2 regions of the Cupriavidus sp. DB3 genome follow, and region 2 is predicted to be linked to the other one. Evidence: predicted binding sites of a transcription regulator. Region 2 holds the regulator's gene; the other holds the start of a gene.
What was found. The regulator sigma-54, encoded in region 2, starts transcription at its own class of promoters, with help from an activator protein. The targets are predictions, from matches to a motif close to TGGCANGNAANCTGCTTT.

Region 1 (14,784 bases), on a different contig from region 2:
GCTATGGCAAGGCTTCCAGGAGGGGGATTTCGATCTGGCGCTGATCAAGCAGCGCGAGGGCAGCGCCGCCGGGTTGGCGAGCTGGCCCGAGCCGCTGTGCTGGATCGACAGCCGCCGGCGTCCCGCCTTCGGGCGCGAGCCGGTGCCGCTGGCCGTCTTTCCCGGCGGCGCCCTGTATCGCGGCGAGATGACGCATGCGCTGGAGGCGAGCGGCCGGCGCTGGCGCATCGGCTTCGTCAGCGCCAGTCTTGCCAGCCTGAGCTCGGCGGTGGCCGACGGCCTGGGCATCAGCCTGCTGCCGCGCCGCGTGGTCACGCGCGCGCATCGCGTGCTCGACGAGCCCGCGCTGATCGGCGCGGTGCCGCCGGTCGAGCTGAGCCTGCATGCCAGGCCGGAACCGTCGGCGCCGGCGCGGGACATGGCGGCACGGTTGCAGGCGATGTGCGATGCCATGATGCGGCGCGACCAGCGGCGCGGTCAGCCGCGCGATGCGTAGCCCCACGATTGGCGCGAGCAGCAGCCCGAACAGCAGGGCGAACAGAAGCGCCAACAGCAGCGCCAACAGCAGCGCCAACAGCCGCGCCAAAAACAGCGCGATATCTGGCGGGCCGCGTACCCCGATGACCGGCCGGCTCAGCCAGCCGGATCAGCGATCCGTGCGGATCGGCCCGAACTCGACCGGCACCCACGTATAGCCGTTGCCGTCGGCCCGCACGTGCCCGATGCCGGGGAAGGGCAGATGCATGCCGGCGACCCACAGCTTGTTGCGCGCGGCATCGTTGAACAGCCGCTTGCGCGTGCGTACCGCGGCGCGGCTGTCCACGTCGAATTCGATCGCCACGTCCGGCCGGCGGAACTGCACCGCATGGCTGTGCACGATGTCGCCCCACACCAGCAGGCTCTGCGCCTTGCCGTTCTTCTCGGAGCGCAACAGATAGCCGGTATGGCCGGGGGTATGGCCGTAGGCGGCCACCGCGGCGATGCCCGGCACGACCTCGTCGCCGGCCTTGAAGGTGCGGAAGCGCCCGCCCGCCTGATACGGGGCGACCGCATCCCGCGCCATCTTGAAGTAGGGCTGGGCCTCGGCCGGGGCCTTGTCGGCGACGTCCTGCGACAGCCAGTAGTCGGCGTCCATCTGCGACGCATGGACCGTCGCGGTCGGGAACGCCGGCTTGCCGTCGACCGCCAGGCCGCAGGCGTGGTCGCCATGCAGATGGGTCAGCAGCACGGTGTCGATCTGCATCGGGTCGTAGCCGGCGGCGCGAACGTTGTCGACGATCTTGCCCAGCGCGGGGCCGAAGCAGGCGCCGGCGCCGGTGTCGATCAGCACCAGATTCTTGCCGGTGTGGATCAGAAACCCATTGACCGCGGTCTGCACGCCGGGAGTCGACTCCACGAACATGCGCGCCAGCAGGGTTTGCACCTCGCGCGCGCTGGTGTTGCGCAGCAGCTTGGGGTCGACATCGATATAGCCGTCGTACAGTGCGGTGATCTCGAACTCGCCGAGCATCATCCGGTAATAGCCGGGCACCTGATTCTGCTGCTGCGCCGGTACGCCCTGCGCGTGGGCCGGCGTGCCGGCGAGCGCCGCGCACGACAGTGCGGCGGCCAGCGCGAGAGGAAGAACACGACGCGGAAGGGCAAAACGGGACGGGTTCATGCGGCGCTCCATGCGGAAGAACGTTGTTTGGCGCAATGACGGGAACAACAAGCCGGAAATCGGGCTGGCGCTAATGTATCACTCGTCACATTTCCCCGCAGGCCGTCACTCCGCTGGCGGCAGCCGATACGGCACGCTGCCGTGCTCGTTGGTCGCCTCGACCAGGCGGATCAGATACAGCAGGAACCGTTCACGGTCGGCCGGCGGCAGATGGTCGACGGTGCGATCGTGCGCGCGCTGAACCGCCGCCTCCATCTTCCTGACCAGTGTCTTGCCCTTGCGGGTCAGCTTGACCAGCTTGACGCGCCGGTCGGTTTCGCTTTGCCGCCGCTGCAGCAGTCCGCGCGCCTCCAGTCGAGGAATGACTTCGGCCACCGTGGTGCGCTCCAGGCCTACCTCGAGGGCCACGGTGTTCTGGTCCAGTTCGCCGTGCTGCTCCAGTGCCGTCAACAGGCTGTACTGGACCGGCGTGATGCCGAACGCCTCGGTCTCCTCGAGGAACAGCGAGCAGTGGATCTGATGCAGGCGCCGGATCAGGAAGCCGGGGCGCCCCAGCAGCGTGGAGCGGTGCCGGGCGGCGTCGATCTCGGTCTGGATGGCGATGGGTCGTTTGGTCGTCGTCATGCGGTGTCGTGGTCGGCAATCGACGGCATTTCGCCGCCGGCGGTTGGCCCCTGGCCAGGCAGCAGCCGTTCCAGCGTGGCTGCGGTTGCCGCCATTATCGCCGATTAGGTGGCATGCCCCGTATTGCACAGAAACGGGGCAGGCTCGCTGCCGGCTGGGTTCGTATACGCCGGCTCGCGGTGCGCCGGCACCAGCGTCGCGCATGCGGAATCGACCCGGATAAGTGGCATACCCCGTATCTCGTTGGGTCCTCGGAAAGCCGCAAAGCCTTGCCGGGCAACGGTTTGCAGCAACGGCGAGCTCGCCGCCGGCATGCACTGGCAAAGTTCTTGCGTTTTGCAGGCAGCGTTTTCACCCCATGAGGCCAGCATGACTGAAAGCAATCGCGACATCGTTCTTCGGCAAGGCCGCGTCATCGATCCGGACGCCGGCATCGACGCGGTGTGCGATGTATGGATCCGCAACGGCCGCATCGCCGCCGTCGGCGACGGCTCGGCGGCCTTGCCTGCCGACGCCGATGCGGCCGAAGTCGTCGACTGCCGCGGCAAGCTGGTGCTGCCCGGCCTGATCGACACGCACGCGCACGTGTACCAGTACGTGACCGGACGCTTCGGCCTGAACGCTGATATGTGCGGCGTGCATTCCGGAGTCACCACGTTGATCGACCAGGGCGGCGCGAGTTGCATGACGCTGCCCGGGTTTCGGCACTACGTCGCCGAGCCGGCAAGCAGCCGCATCTACGCCTTCCTGTCGGCCTATCTGGTCGGTGGGCTCGAAGGCCATTACTACGCCGAGCTGTATCGGCCCGAATGCGTCGATGTCGATGCCACGGTGAAGGCCGCGCTGGCCAACGCCGACCTGGTGCGCGGCATCAAGGCCCATGCCGAGCTCGGCGGGTTTGCGCGGTGGGGCGTCGAGGTGATGCGTGCGTCCGCCGAGATTGGCCGTCAGACAGCGCTGCCGGTCTATGTCCACTTCGGCCAGTTGTGGCCGATGCCTGGCCACGTCGAGCACGATGTCGACCCCGACACGATCCTCGAGCAGGTGGTCGACATGCTCAAGCCTGGCGATGTGCTGGCGCACCCGTTCAGCCGCCATCCCGGCGGCTTCGTAAACCGCGACGGCACCGTGCACCCGCTGGCGCGCGAGGCGGCGGCGCGCGGACTGAAGATCGACGTCGGTCACGGCTCGCACTTCAGCTACCGGATGGCCCGCACCGTGCTCGAAGCCGGCATCGTGCCCGATACGCTGGGCGCCGACATGCATGGCTACAACACGCACGTGCCGGCGCCAGCGGGTACGCCGGCGGAACATCCGGACCAGGACCATATGTTCCTCGGCCGCGTCCGCTTCAGCCTGGTGTCGGCGATGACCAGCATGCTCGCGCTCGGTTTGCCACTGGACCATGTGGTGCGCATGGCCACCGTCAATGCGGCAAGCATGGCCGGCCTGAAGGACGGCGCCGGCACGCTGCGCGTCGGCGCCGAGGCGAACGTCTCGGTGCTGGAAGACCTGCGCGGCCGCTGGGTTCTTGCCGACAACGAGGGCACCCAGGTGGTGGGCGAGCGGATGCTGGAACCGGTGTTCTGCCTGCGCGCCGGGCAGCGCTTCGACGCGGCCGCGCCCATCCTGCCGGTGGCGCAGGTCGCCTAGGGAGATCGCGATGACGACCCCGGCAGCGCACAACGACCGCGGCAGGAACGGCGGCAACAACGGCAGCAAGACCGGCGGCATCGGCGCGCGGCTGCGCCGCAAGGAGGACGACCGTTTCCTGCGCGGCCGCGGCGACTATGTCGCCAACCTGCGCATGGTCGGCATGCGCGATGTCGCCTTCGTGCGCAGTCCGCTGGCGCATGCGCGCATCCGCGGCATCGAGAAGCCCGAAGGGCTGGCCGATGCGGTATTCACGCTGGCCGACCTCGACGGCGTGCGGCCCATCGTCGCCGACTCGGGGCTCGCCGGCTTCAAGTCGTCGGCGCAGCCGGTGCTCGCCGACGGCAAGGTGCGCCAGGTCGGCGAGATGATTGCGATGTGCGTGGCCCCGACCCGCGCCCTGGCCGAAGACATTGCGGCGCAGGTCTTCGTCGACTTCGAGGAGCTGCCGGCGGTGGTCGACATGCTGGCCGCACGCGAAGTCGGCGCGCCGCTCGTGCACGAGCACTGGGGCGACAACGTGTTTCTTTCGACGGCGGTCGGCACGGACGGCGACAACGAGGCCGCGTTGGCCGCGATCCGCGCGAGCGCGCCGATTCACGTCATCCGCACGCTGCGGACCGCGCGCCAGAGCATGGCGCCGATGGAGGGCCGTGGCGTGGTCGCGTGGTGGGACCGGCGCCTGGCCCAGCTGGTGGTGGTCACCGCGGCGCAAATGCCGCATATCAACCGCACGGGTCTGGCGGGCTGTCTGGGCCTGGACGAAGGGCAGGTTCGCGTGATCTCGCCGGACGTCGGCGGCGGCTTCGGCTACAAGGGAATCCTGCTGCCCGAAGAAGTCTGCGTCGCGTGGCTGGCGATGCGGCTCGAGCAGCCGGTGCGCTGGATCGAGGATCGGCGCGAGCAGCTGACGGCCAACGCGAACTGCCGCGAGCACGCCTATCGCATCGAGGCCTGGGCCGAGCGCGATGGCCGCCTGCTGGCGGTCGACTGCGAGGCCACGGTGGATTCTGGCTGCTATTCGTCGTACCCCTTCTCGGCCTGCCTGGAGGCCGCACAGGTCGGCAGCATCCTGCCGGGGCCCTACATGATGGAGCGCTATCGCTGCCGCACCTGGTCGGTGGCGACCAACAAGCCGCCGATCCTGCCATACCGCGGCGTGGCGCGCACCGGCGTCTGCTTCGCGATCGAGAGCGTGATGGACGCGATCGCGGTCGAGGCGGGGCTGGAACCCCATCAGGTGCGGCTGCGCAATCTGGTGCCGCCCGAGCGCATGCCGTTCGACAACATCACCGGCAAGCACTTCGACAGCGGCGACTATCCCGAATGCGTGCGACGCGCCGTGGCAGCCATCGATCTGCCTGGCCTGCGGGCGCGCCAGCAGCGCGGCGAGCCCGACGGGCGCCGCATTGGCGTCGGGTTTGCGGTGTTCTGCGAGCAGGGCGCCCATGGCACCTCGGTCTATCACGGCTGGGGCATTCCGATGGTGCCTGGCCGCGAGCCGGCCGTGGTGCGGCTGACGCCGGACGGCGTGCTGGAGATCCGCGCCGGCGTGCATTCGCACGGGCAAGGTATGGAAACGACGCTGGCCCAGATCGCGCACGAGGTGCTCGGCGTCGACACCGATCAGGTGCGCGTGCTGCTTGGCGATACCGCGATCACGCCGTACTCCACCGGCACCTGGGGCTCGCGCTCGATCGTGATGGCCGGCGGGGCCGTGGGCCAGGCCTGCAAGCAGTTGCGAACACGGCTGCTGCACATCGGCGCCCATCTGCTGGGCCTGCCTGTGCCGGCGGCGCGCTGGGAGGACGGGGCGGTGGTGGGCGGCGGTGGCCGCGTGCCGCTGGCCGAGCTCGCCCACGTCTGGTACCGGCAGCCGCAGAAGTTGCCCGCCGATGTCGATCCTTCGGGGCTGGAGGTCATGACCACCTACCAGGCAACGCGCGATACCGGCACCTTCAGCTATGCGTGCCATGCGGTGGCGGTCGCCGTCGATACCGAACTCGGCAAGGTCGAACTGATCGACTACGCGATCGTCGAGGACGGCGGCGTGCTGATCAATCCGATGGTGGTCGACGGCCAGGTCTACGGCGGGGCGGCGCAGGGCATCGGCACCGCGCTGTACGAGGAGATGCGCTACAGCGAAGACGGCCAGCCGCTGGCATCGACGCTGGCCGACTACCTGCTGCCCGGCGCTACCGAAGTGCCTGCGATCCGCATCCACCATATGGAAACGCCAGCGCCCTACACCGAGTTCGGCCAGAAGGGCATCGGCGAGAGCGGTGCGATCGGCTCGCCCGCGGCGATCGTCAACGCCATCAATGACGCGTTGCGGCCGCTGGGCGCCGAACTGCGCGAGCTGCCGGCAAGCCCGCGGGCGATCCTCGCCGCGCTCGCCAATGCGCGTGCCAGGGATGTCCGCCACCCCGGCCACTTCAGCCCGATGCCGTCGTCGCCTGCGCAGGTGGCGGCATGAAGCCGGCGCCGTTCGACTATCGGCGGCCCGACACCGTCGAAGCGGCGCTCGCCGCGCTCGCCGGCAGCAATGGCGTTGCCAAGGCCGTCGCCGGTGGCCAGTCGCTTGGCCCGATGCTGAACCTGCGGCTGGCACAGCCGGCCGAGCTGATCGATCTGGGCGGCATCGCGGCACTGCGCGAATGCCTCGACGCGGGCACGTCGGTGCAACTGGGCGCCGGCATCACCCATGCGCAGATCGAGGACGGGCGCATTCCCGATCCGAGCCGCGGCCTGATGTCCTTCGTCGCGCGCGGCATCGCTTATCGGGCCGTGCGCAACCGCGGCACACTGGGCGGCAGCCTGGCCCATGCCGACCCGGCGGCCGACTGGATCAACGTGATGGCGCTGCTCGACGCCACCTGCATCGTGATGGGCCCGCGCGGCCAGCGCGAGATCGCGCAGCGCGACTGGATGGTCGGCGCATTCACCACGGCGCTGGCGGATGACGAAGTGCTGCTCGGGGTCCGCATCGCGCGCTTGAGCCCCGGCGCGCGCTGGAGCTACTACAAGGTCAACCGCAAGCCGGGCGAATTCGCCGAGGCGATCTGCGCCTTCGTCGACGACGGCGCACAGGGTAGGCGTCGCGCGGTGATCGGCGCCATCGACGGCGCGCCGTTCGTGATCGCCGACGCCGGCGCGCTGATCGAGCGCTGGGACGAAGCGCTGGCGCACCGCCACCTGTGCGAGGCCGGGCTCGAGCCCGGCACGCTTGAATACCAACTCCACGCGGTGGCGTTGCGGCGCGCCGCCGCGGCGCTGGCTGTCTTTACCGGAGAAGGCGCATGACACTCCCCATGCCTGTCGAACTGTGTGTCAACGGCGAGCGTGTCAGCGCCGCCATCGAGCCCCGCACGCACCTGGCCGACTTCCTGCGCGAACACCTGAACCTGACAGGCACCAATCTCGGCTGCGAGCAGGGCGTCTGCGGCGCGTGCACGTTGCAGGTCGACGGCGTGCCGACGCGTTCGTGCACCGTGCTGGCCGTCAGCTGCACCGGCGCCGAGGTACGCACCATCGAGGACTTCGATGCCGACCCCGTGATGGCGCAACTGCGCGAAGCCTTCAGCGCCGAACACGCGCTGCAATGCGGATATTGCACGCCGGGCATGCTGGCCACTGCGCGTGACATCGTGCTGCGGCTGCCGGATGCCGACGATGCGCGCGTCCGTCACGAGCTTGCCGGCAACCTGTGCCGCTGCACCGGCTATGTCGGCCTGGTGCGGGCGATACGCAGCGTGCTCGATGCCCGCAAGACCGCCGGCGCGGTCAATCGGACCTGACCAGAACCCGCGCGAACCGACACGACACGCTACCGAGGCGACCCACAGGAGGCTGAGCCCCGCATGGAACTCCAACAAACGATCTTGCTGCCGTTCGCGCGCGACGCGGTATGGCGCTGCTTCCGCGATACCGAGGGCGTGATCGCCTGCCTGCCCGGGGCGTCGCTGTCGGCGCCGCCACGAGACGGCCGGTTGCCCCTGACGATGACCGTCAAGCTCGGGCCCATCGTCGCGGTCTTCGCCGGCGACGGCGAGATGCGCCTGGACGATGCCGATTACCGTGGCGCGGTGACAGGCACCGGCGCGGACCGCAAGAGCGGCTCGCGCGTCAAGGGCGAGGCCGCGTTCTCGCTGCATGACCTCGCGGACGCGACCGGCGGGCCCGCCACGCGCGTCGACATCGCGGTGGACTATGCGATCGCCGGCAGCCTGGCGCAGTTCTCGAGAGGCGGCATCGTGCGCGAGCTGGCCGCCCGGCTGACCGAGGCCTTTGCCGCCAACCTGCGCCGCAAGCTCGAAGCCGAGGCCGGACCGGCCGTTACCGTTGCGGCGGCGCCAACGGTAGCCGCCTTCGCCGCGGCCGAGCCGCCTGCCTTTGTCGAGACGGCGCCTGCGCCGTCGAGGCAGGCCCCAGCCAGTGGGCCAGCCAGTGCGCCAGCCAACGCGCCTGCCAACGCGCCGCTCGACCTCAATGTCCTGTTCTGGCCCGCGCTGTGGGCCCGCCTGCGGCAGTGGCTGTCGTTCGGCCGCCGCTGAGTTTGCCGTCCCTTTCCCTGATTCGCTCCGCAAGACCTGTCCCGTGACGAGGTATTCCATGACTCCCAAGCTGATCCGTACCGCGCTGCTGTCCGCGCTCCTGATGGGCGCCACCGCGCTGGCCCAGGCCCAGTCCACCATCCGTATCGGCGCGCCGCTAGCGTTGACCGGAGGCCTGGCCGACGAAGGCAAGAAGCAGCAGGTCGCCTATGACATGTGGCTCAAGCGGGTCAACGCGGCCGGCGGCATCAATGTCGGCGGCACCCGGCGCAAGGTGGAGCTGATCACCTACGATTACCAGTCCGACGAGAAGCGCGCGCAGCAGATGGCCGAGAAGCTGATCACGCAGGACAAGGTCGAATTCCTGACCGCGCCCTTCGGCTCCGGACATACCAAGGTTGTCGCGGGCGTGGCCGAGCGCTATGGCATTCCCGTCATGGCGTCGGCCGCGTCGTCGGAGTCGGTGTTCGACCAGGGCTACAAATACCTGTTCGGCACGCTGGCACCGAACGGCGGCCTGGTCGATTCGATGATCCGCACCTTCACCGCACAGATGCCCACGGTCAAGAAGATCGCGATCCTCGGCCGCGAGGACGTGTTTCCGCGCTCGATGGCCGCGACCATGAAGGCACATGCCGAGAAGGCCGGGCTCAAGGTCGTCCACAACGAATATTTCCCGGTGGGAGCGCTCGACCATTCCGCGTCGCTGTCGCGCATCAAGGCATCGGGCGCCGAGTGGATCTATATCACCGGCTACACCAAGGACCTGATCCTGGTGCGCAAGCAGATGGCCGATCTGGGCACGACCGCGCCGATCATCACGATGATCACCGGTCCGGCCTACCGCGAGTTCATCGATGCGCTGGGCCCGCTCGCCAACAACGTCAGCAGCGCGACCTGGTGGCATCCGTCGTCGCAATACAAGGCGGACGATGTGTTCGGTTCGACCAAGGCGTTCTACGACGAGTTCGTCGCCCGCGAGAAGCACGACCCCGACTATGTGCACGCCTCCGCGGCGGCGGCGCTGATCGCGCTGCAGAAGGCCATCGAGAAGGCGGGCAGCACGCAGGGCGCCAAGGTGCGCGACGCGCTGGCCTCGCTCGATGCGATGACGTTCTACGGCCCGGTCAAGTTCGGCCCCAATGGCATGAATGCCGGGCGCGACCTGCCGATCATCCAGGTCCAGTCGGGCAAGGTGGCGGTGCTGTATCCGCAAGCCGTCAAGCAGGCCGACCTCGTCGCCGTGCGCTGACACGGACCGCCGGAAGCCACCGCCATGAGTCTCTACGCACAAATCGTCGTCAACGGCCTGATGCTGGGCGCGCTGTACGCCTGCATCGCCGTCGGCTTTTCGCTGGTCTGGGGCGTGCTGAACGTGATCAACATGCTGCACGGGTCGTTCATCGTGCTGGGGGGCTATCTGGCCTACTTCGCGTGGCTGCACTGGCAGGTCAGTCCCTTCGTGATGCTGCTGGTGGTATCGGTGGGATTGTTCCTGCTCGGCTTCCTGCTGCAGTACGGGCTGGTCAACCGGGTCGTGTCGCAGCCGGTGCTGACCACGCTGACGCTGACCTTCGGCCTGGACATGATCCTCTACAACCTGATGAACGTGTGGTTCGACGCGACGCCGCGCCGGATTTCGCTGGACCTTGGGCGGCTGGACCTGAACGGCGTGATCGTGCCGAACGACCGGCTGCTGGCGATGCTGCTGGCGCTGGCGATGACCGGCGTGCTCTATCTGGTGCTGCGCAGCTCGCGCATCGGCCGCGCGATCGTCGCGGTGCGGATGGACCGTGATGCCGCCACGCTGATGGGCATTCGCGTGGGCCGCGTCTACGCGATCACGTTCGGCATCGGCGCGCTGATGGCCGGCGCCTGCGGCGTGCTGATGTCGGTGGTGTTCCCGATCACCACCAATATCACCGGGCTGCTGCTCGGCAAGGCCTTCGTGATCTGCGTGATCGGCGGGCTCGGCACGGTGCCGGGCGCGCTGGTCGGCGGCCTCGCACTGGGGCTGATCGAGAGTGTGGCGGGCAACTTCCTGGGGGCGCAGAGCGCGATCCTGGTCGGCTCGCTGCTGATGCTGGTGCTGTTGATGACGCGGCCCACCGGGCTGATCGGCAAGCGAGGGTACCAATGAACGCCAACCGTTCCCGCTTCCCCGCGCGCGGCGCGCATCTGCTGTTCGCCGGCGGCGTGCTGTTGCTGGCCGCGATGCCGTTCCTGGCCGACAACTACTTCGTGCGGCTCGCCACGTTCGTCTGCATGTACGGCGCGCTGGCGCTGTCGTGGAACTTCATCGGCGGCTATGCCGGCTATCCGTCGTTCTCCACCGCGGCCTTTGTCGGCCTGGGCAGCTATGTCGGCGGCCTGCTGCAGAACGCGGGCGTGCCGATGGTGCTCGCCTGGCTGGGCGCGACCGTGTTCGTCAGCCTGTTCGCCGCGCTGCTTGGCGGCGCAATCCTGCGGATGAAGGGCCATTACTTCGCGATCGGGTCGATCACGCTGGTCGAGGTGCTGCGCATGGTCGCCTCGCTGTGGGTCGATGTGACCGGCGGCGGGGACGGGCTCAATATCCGCATCCTCGACGGCGGCCCGGACTTCGCCGGCCGTGTCTTCCTGTACGCGATGCTGGCGGTGATGCTGTGCGCGTGGGCCACCACGCTGGCGGTCGAGCGCTCGCGGCTCGGCTTCGGCCTGCGCTGCATCAGCCAGAACGAGGAGGCCGCCGATATGGTTGGCATCGACACCAACCGCTACAAGACCGCGGCCTACACGCTGTCGGCCGTCTATTGCGGCACCGTCGGCGCCATCTACGCGTCGTGGGTCTCGTATATCGCGCCGACCGACGCGTTCGGCATCCTGCTGACGCTGAAGGTGCCCGTGATGGCGATGCTGGGAGGACTTGGCACAGTGTACGGGCCGCTGGTCGGCGCCACCGCCTTCGTGCTGATGGAGGAAACCATCTGGGCGCGCTTTCTCGACTACCACCAGGCGATCCTCGGCGTGGTGATCGTGCTGCTGATCTTCTTCCTGCCGGGCGGCCTGCTGAAGATCGACTATCGGCGCGGGCTGGCACACATCCGATCGGCCGCCTGGGCGCGCGCCGGCCGCGCCACCGCGACGGAGGTGCGCTGATGGGCAGGCTGCTGGAGGTCCAGGCACTGGACAAGCATTTCGGCGGGTTGCATGCGACCCGCGAGGTCAGCTTCGCGCTGGAGGAAGGCGAGATCGTCGGACTGATCGGACCGAACGGCGCGGGCAAGACCACGCTGGTCAATCTGATCACCGGCGTGGTGCGCGCCGACGGCGGCTCGGTGGTGTTCCGCGGCCGGGACGTGACCGCGCAGCGGCCGTGGCAGGCGGCCCGCAGCGGCCTGGCGCGGACCTTCCAGATCGTGCAGCCGTTTCCGCAGATGACGGTCCTCGAGAACGTCTGCGCCGGCGCGCTGTTCGCGGGCCACGCGGCGAGCCTGGCGCAGGCCGAGCGCGACGCAATGGACCATCTCGAGTTCGTCGGCCTCGCGCATGAGGCGCGGCGCCCGGCCACCGCGCTGACGCTGCCGTCGCGCAAGCGGCTGGAACTGGCCAAAAGCCTGGCGATGCGGCCGCGCCTGCTGCTGCTCGACGAGGTCAATGCGGGGCTGAACACCGCCGAGATCGACCAGGCGCTGGCGCTGATGCGCGCGATCGCGGCGCGCGGCGTGACCATCCTGCTGATCGAACATCTGATGAAGGTCGTGATGTCCCTGAGCCAGCGGATCCTGGTGCTGCATCAGGGCGAGCTGATCGCGCAGGGCGAGCCGCAGGCCGTCATCCGCGACGCGCGCGTGGTGGAGGCCTATCTGGGCAGCAAGTTTGCCGCGCGCCAGGCGGCGCATGGCGTAGCCGCGACGCCGGCGGCGGACACCACCACGGAGGTCCACCGATGAACGTCCAAACCAGCGCCGCCATGGGCGCTCGCACCAGTGCCGCGCCCGCCGGCGCCGCCGCGCCCCTCAACACGCCGCTGCTGGAGATTGCCGGGCTGCACGCCGGCTACGGCGACGTGCAGGTGCTGTGGGGCATCGACCTGCAGGTGCCGGCAGGCGAGATCACCTGCATCGTCGGCTCCAACGGCGCCGGCAAGTCCACGCTGCTGCGGACGATCTCCGGCATGGTCAAGCCCTCGGGCGGGCGACTCGCGTTTGCCGGCAAGGACATGACCGGCGCCAGTCCCGACGCGATGCTGCGCGCCGGCGTCGCGCATGTGCCCGAAGGGCGGCGGCTGTTCCGCGGCCTGTCGATACGCGACAACCTGCTGCTTGGCGCGTATCTGCGCAGCGACAGCCGCGCCGACATCGAGGCAGACCTCGACTTCGTCTTCACCATGTTTCCGATCCTGAAGACGCGCCAGAAGCAGGATGCCACCACGCTCTCCGGCGGCGAGCAGCAGATGTGCGCGATCGGCCGGGGCATCATGTCGCGCCCGCAGCTGCTGATGATCGACGAGCTGTCGCTGGGGCTGGCCCCGCGTGCGGTCGAGAACCTGGGCGAGGCGCTGCTGCAGATCAACCGCGCGGGGCTGACCATCCTGCTGGTCGAGCAGGATGTGCTGACGGCGTTCGAGCTGGCCCGCCATGCAAACGTGGTCGAGACCGGACGCATCTCGCTTGCAGGCGACACGCGCGTGCTGGCCGACGATCCCCGTGTGCGCCAGGCCTATATGGGGATGTGAGGCGGCATGAGAATGGCAATGGACGCGATCGATGCCAATCAAGCGGACCGCCGCGCCGCCAATGCGCGCGTGCTGGCGCGGCTCGTCTCGGTACAACCCGCGTGGACGGCCGTAAGACCCGCGCGCGAGGCGCTCGGTCTGGAGCACCACACCCTGCTGCACGCCGGCCCGCCGCTGACGGACCCGTGCCGGCCGCCGGGACCGCTGCTCGCTTCGGCCGTGCTGTGCTGCCTGTACGAGGGCTGGGCGAGCGATGCGATGGCGGCCGAGCGCGCGATTGCATCCGGGCGCATTGCGTTGCGGCCGGCGCAGGACTTCGGCGCCGTCACGCCGCTGGCCGCGTTGATTTCGCCTTCCTCGGCGCTGGTGGAGGTCACCGACGTCGCGGCTCCAGCCGCGTACTGCCCGCGTGCCCGGGCGTGGTCGCTGCTGGGCAGCGGCGCGGGGCCGCAGTTGCGCTTCGGCAGCCGGGATCCCGCGATCCTGCCCAGGCTGGCGTGGCGCGATGGCCCGCTGGCGCGCCGGCTGAGCGCCGTGCTAGCCGCCGGGCCGCTGCCCCTGCTGCCGCTGGCGGCGGCGGGACTGGCCGGTGGCGACGATCTGCATGCGCGTACCGTCGTGGCCAACGCGGCCCTGTGCGAGCGGCTGATCCCGGCGCTGGACACCCTTCCCGACGTGGCGGCCGACGCCACCGGCGAAGCAGACGCGTACGCGGTGGCGCAGATGCTGCGCCAGACGCCGCTGTTTTTTCTGACGCTCTGGATGGCGGCCTGCCACCTGATGCTCGAACGCGCCGCCGATGGCGGCCGCGACGCGGCGTCGACCCTCGTCGTGGCGCTGGCCGGCAATGGGCAGCAGGCTGGCATCCGGCTGGCCGGCCAGCCGCATCGATGGCATACCGCGGCTGCCGCCGCACCGGTCGGGCCGCCGCTGAACGCATCGGCGGCCGCGGCCACCGCCTCGCCGGTAATCGGCGACAGCGGGGTCATCGATGTGTTGGGCTGTGGCGGGCAGGCATTGACCGGAGCGCCGGAGATCGCCACCGTGCTGGCGCCATGGTTGCCGGCCGACTGGCGCAAGCGGTCCGGAATCCTGCTGGCGGGCCGGCATCCGGGCCTGGCGCCGCAAGGGCTGGCCGTGGGCCTCGATGCCGCACGCGTCGCCGCGGGTTGCGAGCCGCTGACCGCGATCGCCATGATCGATGCCGCCGGGGAACGGGGCCTGCTCGGCCGCGGGCTGTACGTGCCGCCCGCGACCCTGTTCGCGCAGGCCGCGCGGGACATCGCGGCAGCGGCAGGCGAGGCCTGACGCCGCCGGGCCATTGCGGGCGCCGATTTCGCCAGGCAGCGCCAGGTTCGTCCCTGCGCTTGCCGCCACTGTGCCGTCCCCCTATAGTCGGGCCAATGTCCTTCAACTCGGGAAACGGCATGACCACCAGCGATTCCGCTCCGAAACGGCAAGCAGCCGGCGCCTCGACGCCCGTCGTGGCCGACGCGCGCGGCCACGTCGTCGAGCAACCGGTGTCGGAGCGCATCCGCGCCCGGCTTCTCGCCGCGCGCCAGCGCTTCCACGCCAAC
Region 2 (14,784 bases):
TTCCTGACGCTGCAGCTGCAGGGCGCCAAGCGCGAGATCGCCGACAAGATCGTGCGCGAGATCTCGGCGCGGCTGAACTTCCTGAACAACGTCGGGCTCGACTATCTGTCGCTGGAGCGCAGCGCCGACACGCTGTCGGGCGGCGAGGCCCAGCGCATCCGGCTGGCCTCGCAGATCGGCTCGGGGCTGACCGGCGTGATGTACGTGCTGGACGAACCGTCGATCGGGCTGCACCAGCGCGACAACGACCGGCTGATCGGCACGCTCAAGCATCTGCGCGACATCGGCAATTCGGTGCTGGTGGTCGAGCACGACGAGGACATGATCCGCGCCAGCGACTATGTGGTCGACATCGGCCCGGGCGCGGGCGTGCATGGCGGGCAGATCGTCGCCGAGGGCACGCCGCCGCAGATCGAGGCCTCGCCGGCCTCGCTGACCGGGCAGTACCTGTCGGGCGAGCTCAGCATCGAGGTGCCGGCCACGCGCACGCCGCCGGACCCGGAACGGATGCTGCGCATCCTGAACGCCAGCGGCAACAACCTGAAGCAGGTCAATGCCGAGATTCCGGTCGGCCTGCTGACCTGCGTGACGGGCGTGTCGGGCTCGGGCAAGTCGACGCTGATCAACGACACGCTGTATCCGGCGGTGGCGCGCCATCTGTACGGCTCGACGCCGGAGCCGGCCCCGCACGACCGCATCGACGGGCTGGAGCACTTCGACAAGGTCATCAACGTCGACCAGAGCCCGATCGGCCGCACGCCGCGCTCGAATCCGGCCACCTATACGGGGCTGTTCACGCCGATCCGCGAGCTGTTCGCCGGCGTGCCGTCGGCCAAGGAGCGCGGCTACGATCCGGGCCGCTTCTCGTTCAACGTCAAGGGCGGGCGCTGCGAGGCCTGCCAGGGCGACGGCGTGCTCAAGGTGGAGATGCACTTCCTGCCCGATGTCTACGTGCCCTGCGACGTCTGCCACGGCAAGCGCTACAACCGCGAGACGCTGGAGGTGCTGTACAAGGGCAAGAACATCTCGGAGGTGCTGGAGCTGACGGTCGAGCAGGCCTACGAGTTCTTCAGCGCGGTGCCGGTGGTCCGGCGCAAGCTGCAGACGCTGCTCGACGTGGGGCTGGGCTATATCCGCCTGGGGCAGGCGGCGACCACGCTGTCGGGGGGCGAGGCGCAGCGCGTCAAGCTGTCGCTGGAGCTGTCCAAGCGCGATACCGGCCGCACGCTGTACATCCTCGACGAGCCCACCACCGGCCTGCACTTCCACGATATCGCGCTGCTGCTCAAGGTCATCCACAAGCTGCGCGACCAGGGCAATACCGTGGTCATCATCGAACACAACCTCGATGTGATCAAGACCGCGGACTGGGTGCTGGACCTCGGCCCCGAGGGCGGCGCCGGGGGCGGGCAGATCATCGCGCGGGGCACGCCGGAGGACATCGCCGCCAGCAAGGCGAGCTTTACCGGCAAGTATCTGGCGCCGCTGCTGAAGCGGCCCGTGGAAGCGGCCGCAGCGCAGGCCGCGGCACGGGCCCCGGCGCGGGTCAGGCGCCGCTGACGCGCGGCGGCGCCCTGCCCTCGTCGGCGGGCACCATCGGTGCGCGCGCCGGGGCAGGCGTGCCGCCGGCGGCCGCGGGCGCGGGGATGCCCTCCTCCTGCGGCTGGCCGTCCTCTTCCCGCATCCGGCTGCGATCGAGGGCGCCGGCTTCCTCCAGCACCGGATAGGCGGTGGCGCAGAACAGCGAGTTCAGGCGCTTCAGGTCGCTGATCACGTCCAGGTGCAGCGAGCTGGTGTCGATGCTCTCGATGGTCTGCGTGGCCACGCGGCGCAGGTGGGTATGCGAATACTTGCGCTCCAGCTCGCGGAAGGTCGCCTTCTCGCGCATCAGCTGCCGCGCGCTCTTCAGGTCGCCGTTCAGGAACACCGACAGCCCCAGCCGCAGATTGCTGATCAGCCGGGCGTGCATCTCGGTGATCTCCTGCATGCCGGCCTCGGAGAACACCAGGTTGTGCGCGATCTTCTTGTCGCGCGCGTCGAGCAGGATCCGCTCGATGATGTCCGCCGCATGCTCCAGGTTGATATTGAGCGAGATGATTTCGGTCCAGCGGCGGCCGTCGCGCTCGTCGAGCGCCTCGACGCTGATGCGCGTCAGGTACAGCTTGATCGCGGTGTAGAGATCGTCGATCTCGTCGTCGATGCGGCAGGTGGCGGCGGCCAGCTTGGCATCGTTGGTCCGCAGCACGCGCAGCATGTTGTCCAGCATCTGCTCGACGCGGTCGCCGATGCGCAGCACCTCGCGCGCCGCGTTGGCCAGCGCCAGCGTCGGCGTGGACAGCGCGGCCGGGTCGAGATGGCGCGGCGTGACCTGGCTCTCGCCGGTGTTGCGGCCCGGCAGGATGGTTTCGCACAGCCGCGCCAGCGGCGCGGTCAGGCCGATCAGCGCGACCGCCAGCACCACGTTGAACAGCAGGTGGAAATTGACGATCAGCCGCTGCGGGTCCGCATCGAGCGCGCGCAACAGCGTCTGGGCTTCGTCCAGCAGCGGCAGCGCCACCACGCAGCCGAGCAGGCGCGACAGCAGATTGCCCAGCGTCACCCGCTTGCCGGGCTGGTTGTTGCCGGAGGTGGTCAGGAACGCCGAGATGCCCGAGCCGAGGTTGGCGCCCAGCACCAGCGCCAGCGCGACGGGGATCGACACCACGCCGGCCGAGGCCAGCGCGCCGCAGAACAGCACCACCGCGAGGCTCGAATAGGACAGCACGGTCAGGAAGGCGCCGACCAGCATGTCGAGCGCGGTATCGCCGGTCAGGCTGGCGAACAGCACCTTGACGCCGGCGGCCTCGACCACCGGACGGGTCGCATTGGAGATCAGCTCCAGCGCCAGCGTGATCAGCCCCAGGCCGATCAGCACGCGGCCGACGTGGCCGGGCCGGCTGCCCTTCCAGCTCAGATGCGCGATCACGCCGACGAAGATCAGCAGCGGCGACAGCCACGACAGGTCCAGCGAGAACACCTGCACCATCAGCGCGGTGCCGACGTTGGCGCCAAGCATGATGGCCAGCGCGGGGGCGACCGCGATCAGGCCCTGGCTGACGAAGGAACTGACGATGACGGCGGTCGCATTGCTGCTTTGCACCAGGCCGGTCACGCCGAGGCCGGCGGCAAAGGCGGTGAAGCGATTGGCAACGCTGGCCGAGAGCACGTGGCGCAGATTCGCGCCGTAGACGCGCAGAATGCCGACCTTGACGATATTCGTGCCCCAGACCAGCAGCGCGACCCCGGAGAGCAGATGAAGCAGAACGCCCATGGTGTGGCACCCATTGCGGCCGGTGCGGCGGTCAGAGGCAGGGGCCGCCCGGCCCTTGTTGTGAATGAACGGCCATTATGCGCCCGCGCCGCGGGCAAGGGCAACGCGGGGCGCCAGCGATGGTGGGCTTTGCAACGCTTCGCGGCGCTGCGGCGTTGCGACTTTGCGGTTCAGTGGCCTTCGAATCGGCACACGGTAAACAGCGGCAGCCCGCTGTCGAGCAGATGGCGCGAGCCGCCAAGCTCCGGCAGGTCGACGATCGCCGCGCCCTCCACTACGGTCGCGCCGAGCCGCTCCAGCAACCGGCGTCCGGCCATCATGGTGCCGCCGGTGGCGATCAGGTCGTCCACCAGCAGCACGCGGTCGCCCGGCTTGCAGGCATCGGCGTGGATCTCGACGGTGGCGCTGCCGTATTCGAGCTCGTATTCCTCGGCCACGGTCTGGAACGGCAGCTTGCCCTTCTTGCGGATTGGCACGAAGCCCAGGTTCAGCTCGTAGGCGACGATCGCGCCGAGGATGAAGCCGCGCGCGTCGATACCGGCCACCACGTCGAGGCCGGCATCCATGTAGCGGTGCACGAACACGTCGATCAGCACGCGCAGCGTCTTCGGGTCCTGCAGCAGCGGCGTGATGTCGCGGAACATCACGCCGGGCTGCGGCCAGTCGGGCACGGTGCGGATGCGGTCGCGCAGATAGGTGGTGACGTCGCCCAGGGGCGGGGACTGGATGGTGGGAGCGGGCATGGTCTGAAACTGCGGATGAAAGGGGTGGCTGAAGCGCCAGCCATCTAGGATAACGGCTTCCTGTCCCCTACCCCTCTCCCGCGGTGGGAGAGGAGATCGGTTTGCGTCCGTCGCTGTGCTTGCTGTCTATTTCGCCCCGCTCCCACTTGCGCGTGGGGGCCGCGGAGAGGGGGCGTGCTCCGTCAGCGTTCGGTCAGGCGCTGCTCGGCCGCCTCGAGCGCCTCGGGCGTGCCGCGCAGCACCAGGATGTCGCCGGGCTCGAGCACGGTATCGGGCTGCGGATCGAAGGCGCGGATGCCGCGCCGCCGCACGGCGGTGACCTCGACGCCGATATGCTCGAGCCCCAGCGTGCCCAGGCGCCGGCCGACCGCGGTGGCGTCCGGGCCCAGCGACAGCGAATGCAGACGCACCGAGTCGCGCTCGATCATGTCCTCCTCGTCGTCGCGGCCGTGGAAGTAGCCGCGCAGCAGGCTGTAGCGCGCATCGCGCGCCTGCTGCACGCCGCGCACCACGCGCCGCATCGGCACGCCCAGCAGCACCAGCGCATGCGAGGCCAGCATCAGGCTGCCCTCGATGATCTCGGGCACGACCTCGGTGGCGCCGGCGCGCTGCAGCGCCTCCAGCTCCGAATCGTCGACCGTGCGCACGATCACCGGCAGGGCCGGCTCGAGTTCGTGCACATGGTGCAGGACCTTCAGCGCCGACGGCGTGTTGGCATAGGTGATGATCACCGCCGCGGCGCGGTGGATGCCGGCGGCGATCAGCGCCTCGCGCCGGCCGGCATCGCCGTAGACCACCGTATCGCCGGCCGCGGCGGCCTCGCGCACGCGGTCAGGGTCCAGGTCCAGCGCGACATAGCCGATGCCCTCGCGCTCGAGCATGCGCGCCAGGTTCTGGCCGCTGCGGCCGTAGCCGCAAATGATTGCGTGCTTCTCGGTCTGCAGGCTCTGCGCCGCGATGCGCGTCATGTTCAGCGATTGCAGCAGCCATTCGTTCGCGGCAAAGCGCATCGCGATCGCGTCGCTGTACTGGATCAGGAACGGCGCCACCAGCATCGACAGCAGCATCGACGCGAGAATCACCTGCGTCAGCACCGGATCGACCAGGCCCAGCCCGTCGATCTGGTTCAGCAGCACGAAGCCGAACTCGCCGGCCTGCGCCAGCCCCAGGCCGGTGCGGATCGCCACCCCGGGACGCGAGCCGAACAGCCGCGCCAGGCCCGCGATCAGCAGAAACTTGAACAGCACCGGCACGATCAGCAGCGTCAGCACCAGCCACAGGTTGTCGATCACCACGCGGACATTGAGCAGCATGCCGATGGTGACGAAGAACAGCCCGAGCAGCACGTCGCGGAACGGCTTGATGTCCTCCTCGACCTGATGCCGGTACGGCGTTTCCGCGATCAGCATGCCGGCCATGAAGGCGCCGAGCGCCATCGACAGCCCCAGCCGCTCGGTCAGCGCCGCCATGCCCAGCGTGACCAGCAGCAGGTTCAGCATGAACAGTTCCTGCGAGCGGCGGGCGGCCACCACATGGAACCAGCGGCTGACCACTTCCTTGCCGAGCACGAAGATCAGCGTCAGCGCCACCACGATCTTGATGATGGCCAGGCCCAGCGCCATCGGCAGCTCGCCGGGGTCGCGCGACAGCGCGGGAATCACGATCAAGAGCGGCACCACCGCCAGATCCTGGAACAGCAGCACGCTGAAGATGTTGCGGCCGTGCTCGGTCTCCAGCTCCAGCCGTTCGGACAGCATCTTGGAGACGATCGCGGTCGACGACATCGCCAGCGCGCCGCCCAGCGCGATCGAGGCCTGCCAGCTCAGGTCGAACACCGCGCTGAACAGCCAGCCGACCGGCGCCACCGCCAGCATGGTCAGCACCACCTGGCTGCCGCCCAGGCCGAACACCAGCCGCCGCATCGAGCGCAGCTTGGCCAGATTGAACTCCAGCCCGATCGAGAACATCAAAAAGACCACGCCGAACTCGGCCAGGTACTTGGTTTGCCCCGAATCGCTGGCCAGGCCAAGCGCGTGCGGTCCGATCAGGATGCCGACCGCCAGATAGCCGAGCATCGGCGGCAGCTGCAGCATGCGGAAAGCAACCACGCCGAGCACGGCGGCGGCCAGCAGCACAAGGGTCAAGTCCAGCGGAGAATGCATTCGGGCGGGCCGGTGGTGGTGCGAGCGGTGGTGCGAGCGGTGCTCGTGCGGTACTGGTTGTGGTGCGAGCTGTGGTCCGAATAGCGGTGCAGCAGTGCGGCGGTTGCGCCGGCGGTAAAGCAAGCGGTGGACCAGGAACGGCCTGCCCGGCACGGCGGCATGTTGCCGGGGGCGGCCAGCCGGCGCAGACCGAACCCGGACGCGGAGGCAGACGCCGGGCCGGACGCGCCGCGACCGGCCCGGGCGTCATCGCATTCATTGGTATACTTCGTCGCCATGATAGCCAATTTCAATGCGGAAAGAGCACTCGAGCTCGCACGCCATACCCTGCAGATCGAAGCCGATGCGGTCGCCGCGTTGTCGTCGCGGCTGACGCCGGACTTCGCGCGGGCGGTGCAGCTGGTGCTGGAGTGCTCGGGCCGCGTGGTCGTTTCCGGCATCGGCAAGTCCGGCCATATCGGCCGCAAGGTCGCGGCCACGCTGGCCTCGACCGGCACGCCCGCCTTCTTCGTCCATCCCGCCGAGGCCTCGCATGGCGACCTCGGCATGGTCACGCGCGACGACGTGCTGATCGCCTTCTCCAATTCGGGCGAAACCTCCGAGCTGCTGTCGATCGTGCCGATCGTCAAGCGCATCGGCGCCAAGCTGATCTCGGTGACCGGCAATGTCGAATCGAACCTGGCGCAGCTGGCCGACGCGCATCTGGACGCCCGCGTCGAGAAGGAAGCCTGCCCGCTGAATCTCGCCCCGACCGCCAGCACGACGGCGGCGCTGGCGCTGGGCGACGCGCTGGCGGTGGCGGTGCTCGACGCGCGCGGTTTCGGCGAAGAGGACTTCGCCCGCTCGCACCCCGGCGGTGCGCTCGGCCGCAAGCTGCTGACCCATGTGCGGGACGTGATGCGCACCGGCAATGCGGTGCCCGAAGTCCGCGAAAGCACGCCGCTGGCACAGGCCCTGATGGAGATCACCCGCAAGGGCATGGCCATGACCGCCATCGTCGATGCCGAGGGCCGCGCGATCGGCGTCTTCACCGACGGCGACCTGCGCCGGCTGCTGGAAACGCCGCGCGACTGGAAGACCGTGCCGATCGGCGAGGTCATGCATGCCAACCCCTTCACCGTCGGGCCGGACCAGCTCGCGGTCGAGGCGGTGCAGGTCATGGAAGCAAACCGCATCAACCAGCTGCTGGTGGTCGACGCCGACCAGCGCCTGGTGGGCGCGCTGCATATCCATGACCTGACCCGGGCCAAGGTCATCTGACGAACGCCATGCGGGATCTGTTCCCTTCCCTGTCCCGCCTCGCGCTGCGGCTGATGCCGCTGCTGCTGATGGCGCTCGTTGCCGGCAGTACGTTCTGGCTGGTGCAGATCAACACGCCGCGCCAGGTCAGCGATACCGAACGCCAGAAGCGCCATGTGCCCGACTACTGGATGGAGCGCTTCACCGCGACCGAACTGGCCGAGGACGGCAGCACCAAGATGCGCTTCACCGGCGAGCGGATGATCCATTACGAGGACGACCAGACCTACGAGGTCACGCGGCCGGCGATGCGCGCCTACGAACCGGACCGGCCGCCGGTGACCGGTACCGCGGACCTGGGCAAGATGAACGCCGACGCCAGCGTGATCGACCTGTTCGGCAACGCCCATATCGTTCGCGTGCAGGGCGCCGATCCATCGCAGGACCCGCAGATGAGCGCGACCTCGAGCTACTTCCAGATCCTGATCAACGACGACATCGTGAAGACCGACAAGCCGGTCAAGCTGACCCGCGGACCGTCGGTGATGACGGCCAACGGCCTGGTCTTCAACAATGTCACGCGCGAGGTCAATCTGCTCGGCAATGTGCGCGGCACCATCGTGATGGCGCCGCGCGGCGGCGGCGCGAAACAGCCATGACGCATCGCGCCCCCGCGCCAGGCGCGCACCATTCGAACGATCTCCGCGCCAGTCCGGGCCACCCGCCCCGTCTGGACGATTCCCGGACAACGCCAATCAACGCCATCGTGGCCAACATGACCCTGACCCTGACGACCTGGACCCGCCGCCGCGCCACCGCCGTGCTGCTCGCCTTCGCCGCCGGCATGACGCTCGCCCTGCCGGCGCTCGCCGAACGCGCCGACCGCGACAAGCCGCTGGTGCTCGAGGCCGACAACGCCAGCTACGACGACGTCAAGCAGATCTATACGCTGACCGGCAACGTGGTGCTGACCAAGGGGACCATGGTGCTCAAGTCCGATGCCGCCGAGGTCCGCACCGATCCCGAGGGCTACCAGTACGCGGTGGCCACGTCCAAGGGCGGCAAGCAGGCCTATATCCGGCAGAAGCGCGACAACGTCGACGAGTACATCGACGGCTGGGGCGACCGCATCGAATACGACGGCAAGCAGGAAGTGGCCAAGCTGATCGGCAATGCGCGCATGGCGCGGCTGGCGGGCGCCAAGGTGGTCGACGAGATCCGCGGCGCGGTGCTGACCTACGACAGCCGCAACGAGTTCTACACCGCGGCCGGTGGCAGCGGCAACGCGGCGCCGGCGAACCCGTCCGGCCGCGTACGCGCCGTGCTGTCGCCGCGCCAGAGCCAGGGGACCGGCGGCAGTGGCGCCGGCGTGGACCTGAAAGGCTCGCCGACGGCCAAGCCCTGATCGCTTCCCGGGCCTGACGTACCCGCACGCCGCGCACGCTCCGCCACGTACGCTTCGCCACGCCCGCTTCGCATGACGCAGTATCAAAGGATTGCCCACATGTCCGTTGCCGACACCGCTACCGCCACCGCTCCCGCCGCCAACGCCAACACCGCAGCCGGTGCCGGCGCGGGCACGATGCCGGCCACCAGCAACCTGGTGGTGCGTCATCTGAAGAAGCGCTACGGCTCGCGCACCGTGGTCAAGGACGTGTCGCTGGACGTCAAGAGCGGCGAGGTCGTCGGCCTGCTCGGCCCCAATGGCGCGGGCAAGACCACCTCGTTCTACATGATCGTGGGCCTGGTCGCGCTCGACGAAGGCGACATCGTGCTCGACGGCCAGCACATCAGCGGCCTGCCGATCCACGAGCGCGCGCGCATGGGCCTGTCGTACCTGCCGCAGGAAGCGTCGGTGTTCCGCAAGCTCAATGTCGAGCAGAACATCCGCGCGGTGCTGGAACTGCAGCGAGACAACGGCAAGGCGCTGTCCGGCGCCGAGATCGAGCGGCGGCTGGACAGCCTGCTCGACGATCTGCAGATCGCGCACCTGCGCAACAACCCCGCGCTGTCGCTGTCGGGCGGCGAGCGCCGCCGCGTCGAGATCGCACGGGCGCTTGCCTCGGCGCCGCGCTTCATCCTGCTCGACGAGCCGTTCGCCGGCGTCGATCCGATCGCGGTCGGCGAGATCCAGCGCATCGTCAGCTTCCTGAAGGCACGCAATATCGGCGTGCTGATCACCGACCACAACGTGCGCGAGACGCTGGGCATCTGCGACCACGCGTACATCATCAGCGAAGGCGCGGTGCTCGCGGCCGGCGAGCCCAAGGACATCATCGCCAATGAATCGGTGCGGCGCGTCTATCTGGGCGAAAACTTCCGCATGTAATGGCGGTTTGGCGCGCGGCCGCCCTCGTACAGAGGGCGGCCGTTTTCGTTCGTGCGCGGTTCATGTACCGTTCCTTCCCTGGTGATCCATCAGGCAATCGCTTCTGACCACGCAATCGAAACTTCCGATAGCAAATTCCGTTCCATCGCGGCCGAAGTTGCGCATAAAATAGGCCGCATGAAACCGTCGCTACAGCTACGCCTCTCCCAGCATCTGGCCCTGACGCCGCAGCTGCAGCAGTCGATCCGGCTGTTGCAGCTCTCCACGCTGGAACTGCAACAGGAAGTCGAGCAGGCGCTGACCGAGAATCCCCTGCTCGAACGCGAAAACGACTGGATCGAAAGCCCGCTGCGGGTCGCCGCCGACGGGTCGGTCAATGTCCAGACCACCACCACGACCCCGTCTTCCGAGCCGACGGCCCCCGCCGATTCGCGCGCGGATGGCGCCGCGTCCGCCGACGACGGCTATGCCGACGGCGCGGGCGACGATTATGGCGGCGACTGGAGCCTGGACGATTTCGCCCGCCGTCCGCAAAGCGACGAGGACGAGAAAACGCCGCTGCAATTGCGCGATGCCGAGCCCACGCTGCGCGAATATCTGATGGAGCAATTGGCGCCGCTGAAAATCTCCACGCGCGACAAGGGCCTGGCGATTTTCCTGATCGAATCGCTCGACGACGACGGCTACCTGAGCGCCTCGCTCGAGGAAATCCTTTCCGAATTGCCTGAAGAGCTCGAATTCGAGCTCGACGAAGTGCATGCGATGCTGACGCTGCTGCAAAGCTTCGACCCGCCCGGGGTCGGGGCGCGCAACGCGGCCGAATGCCTGTCGCTGCAACTGCGCCGCATCGAACATCCGCAGCGCGAGCTGGCGATGACGATCGTGCGCCATCACCTCGAACTGCTGGCCGCGCGCGATTACACCCGCCTGAAGAAGGCGCTGCAGGTCGACGACATGCAGCTGAAGGCCGCGCACGAGCTGATCCGCTCGCTCGCGCCCTATCCCGGCCACGCCTACAGCCGGCCGGAAGCGGATTTCGTCGTGCCCGACGTGTTCGTGCGCAAGAGCGGCCATAACTGGATCGCCCAGCTCAATCCCGATGTGATGCCGCGGCTGCGCATCAACGACATGTATGCGCAAATCTTGCGCGGTGCAAAAGGCGATACCGGCGCCGCGGGATTGCAGCAGAAACTGCAGGAGGCGCGCTGGCTCATCAAGAATATCCAGCAGCGTTTCGACACCATTTTGCGCGTCGCACAAGCCATCGTGGAGCGGCAAAAGAATTTCTTCACGCACGGTGAAATTGCGATGCGCCCCTTGGTTTTGAGGGAGATAGCCGATACACTGGGTCTACACGAGTCGACCATTTCTCGTGTGACTACCAATAAGTACATGGCCACCCCGATGGGGACATTCGAGCTGAAATATTTCTTTGGCAGCCATGTATCGACCGAAACCGGCGGTGCCGCCTCTTCCACCGCAATCCGTGCGCTGATCAAGCAGTTGATAGGAGCCGAAGACCCCAGAAACCCGTTGTCCGACAGCCGGATTGCCGAACTGCTGGGGGAACAAGGCTTCGTCGTGGCGCGACGTACCGTCGCCAAATACCGTGAAGCCTTGAAGATCCCCGCCGTGAACCTTCGCAAGTCTTTGTAGCCGAGTCGCATCGCCTGCCTGGTGCGGCTCTTTCAGAAGGAGAAGCGCTATGAACTTCAAGATCAGTGGACACCACTTGGACATCACGCCTTCGCTGCGTGAGTACGTGGAAACGAAACTGGAGCGAATCCTCAGGCATTTCGATCAGGTTATTGACGTCAGCGTGCTGCTATCGGTCGACAATCAAAAGGAAAAGGATCGCCGTCAACGCGCGGAAATCAATGTGCATCTGAAGGGCAAGGACATCTTTGTCGAGGCGCACCACGAAGATCTCTATGCGGCGATCGACATGCTGGTCGACAAGCTGGACCGGCAAGTGATCCGCTACAAGGACAAGGTGCAGAGCCACGACCGCGAATCGCTGAAGTACCACAGCTTCGTGGCCAGTCAGGCCCAGCAGTAGCTTGAAGATTCGGCTCGGCCACAACGCCGGCCGGCCTTGAAGTGAGGAAAGAAGCCGTGCCAGGAGCACGGCTTTTTTGCGCCCCGCGTGGACGTTCGAGCGAGGCCGCGGTGCCGCCTCGCCGTGCAACCTATAGGATGAAACCGGGATGGGGTTCCGTCTGGCCGGCTTCCCGGTGTATGCTGTGCAATACATATAGAGAATGCCCGCCCCGTTTCCTTGCGCAATGCCGCTCGGGGCGATCGGCATCGGACGGCAGGGAGCCCCCCTGCACTATAATGTGCCGCACGCTGATAGTCGGGAAGCGGCGGCAACGAACGCACCGCCCAGCAACGGCAGACCGGCCCACGCCGGCAAGAAACCGCATGGCGGCGCCAGTATCAGGAATTCCGCGCATTTCAAATGAACCGTTTGGCCAAACTGCTGCCGCCCGGCAATATCTCGCTCGACGTCAGCGTCACCAGCAAAAAACGCGTGTTCGAACAGGCCGGGCTGCTGTTCGAGAACAACCATGGCGTGGCGCGCGCCACGGTGACCGACAATCTGTTCGCCCGCGAATCGCTCGGCTCGACCGGCCTTGGCGCCGGCGTGGCCATTCCGCATGGCCGCATCAAGGGCCTGAAGCAGCCGCTGGCCGCCTTCATGCGGCTTGCCGAGCCGATTCCGTTCGAATCGCCCGATGGCAAGCCCGTTTCGCTGTTGATCTTCCTGCTGGTCCCCGAACAGGCCACGCAGCAGCATCTCGAAATCCTGTCGGAAATCGCTCAGCTATTGTCCGATCGCGATATGCGTGAAGGCCTCGCCGCTTTGCCGACGCCCGATGCGGTTCACCAGTTGCTGGTGCAATGGCATCCTTGACCCTCTCGGCGTAAGCGGCCCACCGCCGCGCCACCCGCATTCACCACCGCCCCAGCGCCCCGCCTCATCCCGCATGGAACTCACCGGCGTTACCTCCCAGTCGATCTTCGACGACAACGCAGCCGACCTCAAATTGTCCTGGGTGGCCGGGCTGGAGGGCGCCGATCGCGCCTTCGATCTCGACTTCGCACGCGAGGCGACCTCGGCGGCCGACCTGGTCGGCCACTTGAACCTGATTCACCCGAACCGGATCCAGGTGCTCGGCAAGCCGGAGATCACCTACTACCAGCGGCTCGACGACGAAACGCGCAAGCGCCAGATGGGCGAGCTGATCCTGCTCGAGCCGCCCTTCCTGGTGGTGGCCGACGGCATGGAGCCGCCGCCGGACCTGGAACTGCGCTGCACGCGCTCTTCCACGCCGCTGTTCACGACGCCGGTATCCTCGGCCGCGGTCATCGACCACCTGCGGCTGTATCTGTCGCGCATTTCCGCGCCGCGCGTGACCATGCACGGGGTGTTCCTCGATATCCTCGGCATGGGCGTGCTGATCATGGGCGAATCGGGCCTTGGCAAGAGCGAGCTGGGCCTCGAATTGATCTCGCGCGGACACGGCCTGGTCGCCGACGATGCGGTCGATTTCGTGCGTCTTGGCCCCGATTTCGTCGAGGGCCGCTGCCCGCCGCTGCTGCAGAACCTGCTGGAAGTGCGCGGCCTGGGCCTGCTCGACATCAAGACGATCTTCGGCGAAACCGCTGTGCGCCGGAAGATGAAGCTCAAGCTCGTGGTCCAGCTGGTTCGCCGCAACGACGGCGAATTCGAGCGGCTGCCGCTCGATTCGCAATATCTCGACGTGCTCGGCCTGCCGATCCATATGGTGAAGATCCAGGTGGCGGCCGGCCGCAACCTTGCGGTGCTGGTGGAGGCGGCGGTGCGCAATACCATCCTGCGCCTGCGCGGCATCGACACGCTGCGCGATTTCATGGACCGCCAGCGTGCGGCGATGCAGGCCGATGCGGCGTCGCGCGGCCAGGGCCGCCTGCTTTGAGCGTCTGACCGAGCCCGATTCCTTCGGCAGCCCGGGCCGCGCCGCAACTGCGCCTTGACGCATCGGCGTGCCGGACACGCCGACAGCGTCAACCTGATTGGGGTTTTCAGCGTTTTGTGCTGTAATGGGCATCACGCCCAGCCTGCGCCGTTGCGCATCCTGCGCTTGGCGACCCGATCCTCAGTCAGGAGATTTCAGCATGAAGACACTGATCGCAACCTGCGTGCTGCTGTGCCCTCTGGTCGCCACGGGCGCCTTTGCCCAGACCGCCTCCGGCAACAGCCAGCAGAGCAAGATGAAGACGTGCAACACGCAGGCGGCCGGCAAGACGGGCGACGAGCGCAAGGCCTTCATGAAGGAATGCCTGTCGGCCAAACCCGCCACCGCCGGCAACTCGCAGCAGCAAAAGATGAAGGCGTGCAATGCGCAGGCGAGCGGCAAGAAGGGCGACGAACGCAAGGCGTTCATGAAGGAATGCCTGTCCGCATGACGGCACACCGAGCCGGCATTGTTCCGGAGCGCCGGAAAGCGAAATAGACGGCGAAACAAGAGTCGGAAAGAAATAAAGGCGAATCGCGCGGCACACGGCGGTTCGCCTTTTTCTTTGCCGGCTCACTACCCATTGCGCGGCTTTCGCACGCTTTCGCCGCCATTTCCGCCGATGGCCGCCTCACGAGCCGCGGATTTCATCGGACCGTCATGACGCAATCATCACGCGATGCTATCCTTCAAGCGTTATGCGCATCGTCCTCATCACCGGCATTTCCGGCTCCGGCAAATCGGTTGCATTGAACGTGCTCGAAGACGCAGGCTACTACTGCGTCGACAACCTGCCCGCGCAGTTCATCCCCGAACTCGCCCGCTACCTTGCGGCCGAGGGCTACACGCATCTGGGTATCGCCACCGATATCCGCAGCCGCGAATCGCTGGCCAGGCTGCCGGAGACGCTGCGGAGCCTGTCGGCCGATCACGAGGTCCGCGTGGTCTTCCTGACCGCCAATACCGATTCGCTGGTGCAGCGCTATTCCGAAACGCGGCG

Region 1: the regulator sigma-54 is predicted to act here: its motif matches at 2,603-2,620, upstream of K7G19_RS08905 (amidohydrolase/deacetylase family metallohydrolase).

Annotation. Positions count from the first base shown of each region.
Region 1 covers NZ_JAIZPL010000002.1:687,747-702,530, reverse strand. Annotated here, with positions in the region: gene K7G19_RS08920 (LysR family transcriptional regulator) at 1-496, shown strand, start outside; gene K7G19_RS08915 (MBL fold metallo-hydrolase) at 647-1,660, opposite strand; gene K7G19_RS08910 (MarR family winged helix-turn-helix transcriptional regulator) at 1,766-2,284, opposite strand; gene K7G19_RS08905 (amidohydrolase/deacetylase family metallohydrolase) at 2,654-3,937, shown strand; gene K7G19_RS08900 (xanthine dehydrogenase family protein molybdopterin-binding subunit) at 3,948-6,413, shown strand; gene K7G19_RS08895 (xanthine dehydrogenase family protein subunit M) at 6,410-7,240, shown strand; gene K7G19_RS08890 ((2Fe-2S)-binding protein) at 7,237-7,734, shown strand; gene K7G19_RS08885 (SRPBCC family protein) at 7,798-8,490, shown strand; gene K7G19_RS08880 (amino acid ABC transporter substrate-binding protein) at 8,549-9,742, shown strand; gene K7G19_RS08875 (branched-chain amino acid ABC transporter permease) at 9,767-10,630, shown strand; gene K7G19_RS08870 (branched-chain amino acid ABC transporter permease) at 10,627-11,628, shown strand; gene K7G19_RS08865 (ABC transporter ATP-binding protein) at 11,628-12,422, shown strand; gene K7G19_RS08860 (ABC transporter ATP-binding protein) at 12,419-13,207, shown strand; gene K7G19_RS08855 (DUF1116 domain-containing protein) at 13,226-14,515, shown strand; gene folE (GTP cyclohydrolase I) at 14,635-14,784, shown strand, end outside.
Region 2 covers NZ_JAIZPL010000005.1:595,694-610,477, forward strand. Annotated here, with positions in the region: gene uvrA (excinuclease ABC subunit UvrA) at 1-1,560, shown strand, start outside; gene K7G19_RS19010 (Na/Pi cotransporter family protein) at 1,547-3,310, opposite strand; gene K7G19_RS19015 (adenine phosphoribosyltransferase) at 3,481-4,053, opposite strand; gene K7G19_RS19020 (monovalent cation:proton antiporter family protein) at 4,236-6,215, opposite strand; gene K7G19_RS19025 (SIS domain-containing protein) at 6,492-7,475, shown strand; gene lptC (LPS export ABC transporter periplasmic protein LptC) at 7,484-8,113, shown strand; gene lptA (lipopolysaccharide transport periplasmic protein LptA) at 8,230-8,859, shown strand; gene lptB (LPS export ABC transporter ATP-binding protein) at 8,959-9,783, shown strand; gene K7G19_RS19045 (RNA polymerase factor sigma-54) at 9,961-11,439, shown strand; gene hpf (ribosome hibernation-promoting factor, HPF/YfiA family) at 11,489-11,842, shown strand; gene ptsN (PTS IIA-like nitrogen regulatory protein PtsN) at 12,245-12,700, shown strand; gene hprK (HPr(Ser) kinase/phosphatase) at 12,774-13,745, shown strand; gene K7G19_RS19065 (PsiF family protein) at 13,945-14,235, shown strand; gene rapZ (RNase adapter RapZ) at 14,483-14,784, shown strand, end outside.